DNA from 3 places in the Streptomyces kryoterrae genome. Region 2 is predicted to be linked to each of the others. Evidence: riboswitches for the same ligand, from Rfam matches in the RefSeq annotation. Region 2 holds a riboswitch; each other region holds the start of a gene.
What was found. Region 2 has a riboswitch for S-adenosylmethionine ahead of ACW4TU_RS43240 (putative leader peptide). Riboswitches for the same ligand answer to the same signal wherever they lie in the genome.

Region 1 (2,259 bases), 5.0 Mb from region 2:
CGGTGTTGAGCACGACGGTCGTGAGGGTCGGGTCCAGCAGGCCGTTCTCGATCAGCTTCTTCGCGACACCCACGGTCACACCACCGGCGGTCTCCGCGAAGATCCCCTCCGTACGCGCGAGCAGGCGAATCGCGTCGACGACCTGCTCGTCGTTCACGTCCTCCACCGCCCCGCCCGTCCGCCGCGCGATGTCCAGCACGTACGGCCCGTCCGCCGGGTTGCCGATCGCCAGCGACTTGGCGATGGTGTTGGGCTTCTGCGGCCGTACGACGTCGTGCCCGGCCTTGAAGGCCACGGACACCGGTGAGCAGCCCTCCGCCTGGGCGCCGAAGATCTTGTACGGCTTGTCGGCGACCAGCCCGAGCTTGATCAGCTCCTGGAGACCCTTGTCGATCTTCGTGAGCTGCGACCCGGAGGCGATGGGCACGACGAGCTGGTCGGGCAGCTGCCAGCCGAGCTGCTCGCAGATCTCGTACGCCAGGGTCTTGCTTCCCTCCGCGTAGTACGGGCGCAGGTTGACGTTGACGAAGCCCCAGCCCTCGCCGGCCGGGTCGCCGATCAGCTCGGAGCAGAAGCGGTTCACGTCGTCGTAGTTGCCCTCGATGCCGATGAGCTCGCCGCCGTACACCGCGGCCATGACGACCTTGCCCTGCTCCAGGTCGTGCGGGATGAACACGCAGGAGCGGAAACCGGCCCGGGCGGCGGCGGCGCCGACGGCACCGGCCAGGTTGCCCGTGGAGGAGCAGGACAGGGTGGTGAAGTCGAAGGCGCGCGCGGCCTCGATGGCCTGGGCGACGACCCGGTCCTTGAAGGAGTGGGTCGGGTTGCCGGAGTCGTCCTTGACGAAGAGCTTGCCGGGGTCGACACCCAGCTCGCGGCCGAGGTTGTCGGCCTTGACGAGCTTGGTCCAGCCGGGGTTGATGTTCGGCTTCTCGGCGACGTTCGCGGGGACGGGCAGAAGGGGCGCGTAGCGCCAGATGTTCGCGGGTCCCGCTTCGATGCGCTTGCGGAGTTCCTCGGTGTCGGCCGCCGAATGGATGCCGAAGTCGTAGGCGATCTCCAGCGGGCCGAAACACTCCTCGCAGGCGAACACCGGACCGAGGGGGACCCGGTGGCCGCATTCGCGGCAGGAGAGCGCCACGGCGGGACCGAGATCGACAGGGGTGACGGAGTCAGTGGTGACGGAGCCGGAAGTGGTGCTCTCGGTGCTCAGAGCAGTTTGCGCAGCCATGGAGGCGAAGCCCTTTCCTCATCTTCCTCACGACGCGTTTCGCCATGAGACGGATTTGGCACCTTCCCGAGCCGGGAGCCTCGCCACATGACTGCGACAAGATCGGCTGGAGGGTTGCCGGGGCTTCATCGGGCCGTATCCCTCTGCCCCTCTGGATGAGCGGTATGAAGTTGTGAGGTTGTGAACGCCGATGACCTCGGACATGCGATGGTCACCCGCGTTGTTCAAGACTGTAACCGAAGGCTTGGATGGTGGTGGGAGCCGTCCGAACCGCGAGATAGAAGATCGCTCGCGCTTCCCCCCATGGAACGTAAGGGAGAGCCGCAACGTGCTGGAAGACGTCGAGCGCTGGCTGAACACCCGCTCCTGGTCCGTTGGCGACCGCCCGCTGAAGAAGATCCTCGCCGCGAAGCGTTCCTCGAACGCCACGGTGAGTGTCGTACTGCCCGCGCTCAACGAGGAGGAGACGGTAGGCGAGATCGTCGCCGTCATCCGCCGCGACCTGATGCTGAAGGTCCCGCTCGTCGACGAGATCGTCGTCATCGACTCGGGGTCGACCGACCGCACCTCCGAGGTGGCCGCCGCGGCGGGCGCCCGGGTCGTCCACCGCGACGACATACTGCCGCGCATCCCGGCCGTGCCGGGCAAGGGCGAGGTGCTGTGGCGCTCGCTCCTGGTCACCAGCGGGGACATCGTCTGTTTCATCGACGCGGACCTGAAGGAGTTCTCGTCGGACTTCGTCTCCGGGATCGTGGGCCCGCTGCTCACGGACCCCGGTGTCGACCTCGTCAAGGCGATGTACGACCGCCCGCTCGGCCAGGCGGCCGGCCAGGGCGGCCGCGTGACGGAACTCATGGCCCGCCCCCTGCTCAACATGCACTGGCCGCAGCTGGCCGGCTTCGTCCAGCCGCTCGGCGGCGAGTACGCGGCCCGCCGCTCGCTCCTCGAACAGCTCCCGTTCCCCGTCGGCTACGGCGTGGAGCTGGGCATGCTGATCGACTCCCTGCACCTGGTGGGCCTGGACGCGC
Region 2 (2,259 bases):
AACCAGTACTGGAACCGGTCCCACTGGTAGAAGGGGTTGGTCGCCAGCCCATGGACGATCTGGGCGACCAGTACGAGGACGACGGCCGTGAGGATCCAGCGGCCGGGACGCCGGATCGGGAGGACTCGCTGCGCGGCCGGCGGCCCTGGTGCGGCGGGGCTGTCGGAGGTGTCTCGGGGCTCTGGGGTGTCGGGGCGGGGTATCGCCTCGGCGGGCGGCGCTGATCCGGAGGACACAGCGACGCCGGGAGTTTCGCTCATGGAGGGCTCCAGCGGTTTTGGACACCCAGGACCGCGGAGGGCGGCAGCACCGCGCCGCCCGGGAGCGGCTCGGGGCACGAGACGACACACGGGTACACGCGGAACGGAGGCTGGGCAGGGAGAGGGCACACCGCGAACGCGGTGGTCGTCAGTCAGCGAAAGCCCGGGACTCGGAGGCTCGCAGATTCAGAAACAGGGACTCAGGAAACCGTCAGCCTCGACAGAGGGTGCGGCAAGTGGCCGTACAGAGCGCGCTGTTGACACGGAGCAGGTCGACGGAGCGGTCCGTGCACAGCAGGACGTGGCTGAGGCGCCGCTGTGCGGCCGTCCCATCAGCTGCGTACATCGCTGTCACCATCACTTCTCCGGCCCTGAGGCATCTCGGTCTGCGCCGCAAGTTAGGCATGTCCCGACAAGGGATGTCAATGCGAGTGACCATCAGGTGAGACGACAACTCGGCCACCCTGACCACGAGGTATCGGTATCCGGTGGACCACCCCATGATTCACGATCGGCGTCGGACTGCGGCTTCTCGACCGAGTGCGGTGACGAGCCGCGATTCCGCACAGGTGATTCGCCGCCGCGCGTTGTCAGCCCGCCTCATGACATTGACGAGTCGCGGCGGCGATAGGTAAAATTTCAACTGGCATTGAGTGTCAGCGTCAAGCCCTGGCTAGCTGACCGGCAACCCTCCGACGCGGTGGGGTGCTCCAGGTGAAAGCCCGGCCGGGTCGCCGACCCGGCAAGCGCGTGGCCCCTGGCAGGGGCCCGGGACATGGAGGAATGAGCGTGCGCCACAGCAGCGTCTCGACCCCCTCCGTCGCTGCCGTGGCGGCGCTTTCCCGGTTCTCCCGGCGACGCCACATCGACCTGCAGCGCATCTCCAGTTGTCTGTGTCGCGGCTGACCACGTCCCACAGCTGACTGTCGGCATTCACCGCCGGCACCTCCGGGTTCGAGCCCGCAGCGGACTTTCCCACTTTCCCTTCTGGACCTCTTCCTTCGCCTCTTCACGCGGTGTCGCTGTTTCCTGGGCGCGACTCCGTCTACGCATCTCCATTGGTCCGCACATGCCCGTGCGCGCCGACTTTCGAGTAGGAGAAACCTTTCCGTGACAGCGCATCCGGATTCCCGCCCCGGCCCCGGCCCCCGATGGGCCGCGTTGACCGCACTCCTCACCACCAGCGTGCTGCTGACCTCGTGCTCGTCCGGCGGCGGCAGCAGTTCGAGCGGCGACAGCGGCCGGCCGACGTCCGGCGGCACCCTGTCCTTCGCGGTGGGTTCCGACTCCGGCTGCGTCGATCCCCAGCAGGTCGCCAGCAACGAGACCATCTACTCGCTGCGTCAGATCGTCGACTCCCTGACCGACCAGGACCCGAAGACCGGCAAGATCGTGCCGTGGCTGGCCAAGAGCTGGGACGTCAGCCCGGACACGACGACCTTCACCTTCCACCTGAGATCGGGTGTCACCTTCAGCGACGGGACACCCCTGACGGCGCAGGCGGTCAAGGACAACTTCGACGCGGTGCCGAAGCTCGGCGCCCTGGGGACCCTCGCCCAGGGATACCTGAGCGGCCTGGAGAGCACGACCGTCGTCGACCCGCTCACCGTGCGGGTGAAGTTCGCACAGCCCAACGCCCAGTTCCTGCAGGCCACTTCGACGTTCTCGCTGGGCATCGAGTCCTCGGCGAGCGCGAAGAGGTCCCCGCAGCAGAAGTGCAGCGAGGGAATCGTCGGCAGCGGCCCGTTCACGCTGAAGCAGTACGTGCAGAACCAGTCGATCACCCTGGCCAAGCGCGCCAAGTACGCCTGGGGTTCCTCGCAGTGGAGCAAGGAGGGCGAGGCCTACCTCGACAAGGTGGTGTTCAAGGTCGTACCCGAGGCCGGGGTGCGCACCGGCAGTCTGCAGTCCGGGCAGGTCGACGCGATCAGCAGCGTCGCCAAGGCCAACGAGGCGGCGCTGCAGGGCGGCCAGGTGAACCTGTTGCGACGGGCCAACC
Region 3 (2,259 bases), 2.0 Mb from region 2:
CGAAGCCGGCCTCCGTGAGGGCCTTGCAGGCGGCGGCGATCGAGTAGGCGCCGATGACGTTCGGCGAGCCGGCCTCGTGCCGGGCGGCGGTGTCGTGCCACTCCACGTCCACTCCCCCGTCCGTGCGCCGCGTGACCTTGCGGCTGGCGCCGCCACCGGCGAGGTACGGGTCGGCGGCGCGCAGCCAGTCGGCGCGGCCGGCGAGGACGCCGGAGCCGAAGGGCGCGTACAGCTTGTGGCCGGAGAAGGCGACCCAGTCGACGTCCAGGTCCTGGACGGAGACCGGGTGGTGCGGGGCCAGCTGGGCTGCGTCCAGGACGATCCGGGCACCGTGCGCGTGAGCGGCGTCGGCCAGCTCCCGTACGGGCCACAGCTCGCCGGTGACGTTGGAGGCGCCGGTGACGCAGACGAGGGCCGGGCCCTGACCCTCTTGAATGGATGCAGTGCGGGCGGCGAGGGCCTCCCGCAGGGTCGCCACGGCCTGCTGGGGGGTGCGCGGGGCGTTGAGGTAGGTGACCTGGGCGTCCCGCCAGGGCAGCAGGGAGGCGTGGTGCTCGGTCTCGAAGACGAAGACCTGGCAGCCGGCGGGAAGGGCGGCGGCGAGGAGGTTGAGGGAGTCGGTGGTGGACCGGGTGAAGATCAGCTGGTCGTCGGCACGGCAGTCCAGGAACTCGGTGACCGTCCTGCGGGCGTTCTCGAAGAGGTCCGTCGACAGCTGGGAGAGGTAGCCGGCCCCCCGGTGCACGCTGCCGTAGTAGGGCGCGTACGCGGCCACGTCGTCCCAGACCCGCTGGAGCGCGGGGGCGCTGGCGGCGTAGTCGAGCGCGGCGTAGGTGACTTCGCCGCCCGTCACGAGCGGGACGGTGACATCTCGTCCCAGAACGGGCAGCGGAGTACAAACGGACTGCTCGGCGGCAACGGTGGAGACAGACATGGCGAACTCCCGTGAGAAGCAAGAGGAATCGCTGTGCGAGCGGACATGGCTCAGCACAGGAAAAGGGTGAAAAGGGTGCGCGGAGGCGGGGCTCGGCAGCCCTATCGCATTCGCTTGCTCACGGAGGACTCCCTCGTACGACCAGGACCCCTGGTGTCGAGAGGGGCCCGCGCTTGCCGTAAGCCTTGCTGCCTACGGCCTGGTCTTCATCCCGGGGCACCCCGCCACGGACGGAGGGTTGCCGGACAGTCGGCCGGGGCCTCATGACTGTCACTCATGACCTGGCACAGAACGTAACCGAAGTGATCGACGTCCCGCAACCCATGTCCGGATCGCGGGACGCCCATGCCCGAAGAAGCGAAGACGCGAAGACGCGAAGACGCAGGGAACGTCTACGCGTTGCTGACCGCCGCCCACCGCTCCAGCGTCCGCTTCGCCGCACCGGAGTCGACGGATTCGGCCGCCTTCACCATCCCGGCGCCGATCTGTTCGGCCAGCGAGCCCGGCCCCGGGTCCAGCGCCACCAGCGCCGCCGCCGAGTTGAGCAGCACGGCATCCCGTACGGGCCCGGTCTCACCGTCCAGCAGTCGCCGGGCGACCGCCGCGTTGTAGGCGGCGTCACCGCCGCGCAGGGCCTCGATCGGGACCAGCTCGATGCCGACGTCGCGCGGGTCGAAGGCCTCCTCCGTCACCTTGCCGTCCCGGACGACCCACACCCGGGAGGTGGCGGTGATCGTCAGCTCGTCGAGGCCGTCGTCGCCCCGGAACACCAGGGAGGAGTTGCCGCGTTCGGCGAAGACACCGGCGACGATGGGGGCCATCCGGGGATCGGCGACCCCGACCGCCTGCGCCCTGACCTTGGCCGGGTTGGTCAGCGGGCCCAGGATGTTGAAGACCGTGCGGATGCCCAACTGGCCGCGTGCGGCGCCCACATGACGCATCGCCGGATGGAACCTGGCCGCGAAGCAGAAGGTGATCCCGGCCTCCTCCGCCACCTCGGCCACCCGCTTCGGCGTCAGCTCCAGATTGACCCCGAGCTGCCCCAGTACGTCCGACGCCCCCGAGGCCGAGGAGGCCGCCCGGTTGCCGTGCTTGACGACCTTGGCGCCCGTGCCGGCGATGACGATCGCCGACATGGTGGAGATGTTCACCGTGTTGGCGCCGTCGCCGCCGGTGCCGACGATGTCGACGGTTCGCCCCGGCACCTCGATCACGTTGGCGTGCTCGTACATCGCCTGGACGAACCCGGTGATCTCCTCGACGGTCTCGCCCTTGGCCCGCAGCGCCACCACGAACCCGGCGATCTGCGCGTCGGTCGCCTCGCC

Region 1: it holds a riboswitch for S-adenosylmethionine, as region 2 does, so the genes downstream of both, thrC (threonine synthase) here and ACW4TU_RS43240 (putative leader peptide) in region 2, are expected to answer to the same signal.
Region 3: it holds a riboswitch for S-adenosylmethionine, as region 2 does, so the genes downstream of both, ACW4TU_RS33775 (aminotransferase class V-fold PLP-dependent enzyme) here and ACW4TU_RS43240 (putative leader peptide) in region 2, are expected to answer to the same signal.

The regions. Positions count from the first base shown of each region.
Region 1 covers NZ_CM133358.1:4,677,759-4,680,017, forward strand. The annotation lists gene thrC (threonine synthase) at 1-1,231, opposite strand, end outside; SAM riboswitch class I at 1,247-1,393, opposite strand; gene ACW4TU_RS20105 (glucosyl-3-phosphoglycerate synthase) at 1,560-2,259, shown strand, end outside.
Region 2 covers NZ_CM133358.1:9,652,224-9,654,482, reverse strand. The annotation lists gene ACW4TU_RS43245 (amino acid ABC transporter permease) at 1-260, opposite strand, end outside; SAM riboswitch class IV at 906-1,015, shown strand; gene ACW4TU_RS43240 (putative leader peptide) at 1,044-1,166, shown strand; gene ACW4TU_RS43235 (ABC transporter substrate-binding protein) at 1,371-2,259, shown strand, end outside.
Region 3 covers NZ_CM133358.1:7,620,104-7,622,362, reverse strand. The annotation lists gene ACW4TU_RS33775 (aminotransferase class V-fold PLP-dependent enzyme) at 1-934, opposite strand, end outside; SAM riboswitch class IV at 1,099-1,216, opposite strand; gene trpD (anthranilate phosphoribosyltransferase) at 1,327-2,259, opposite strand, start outside.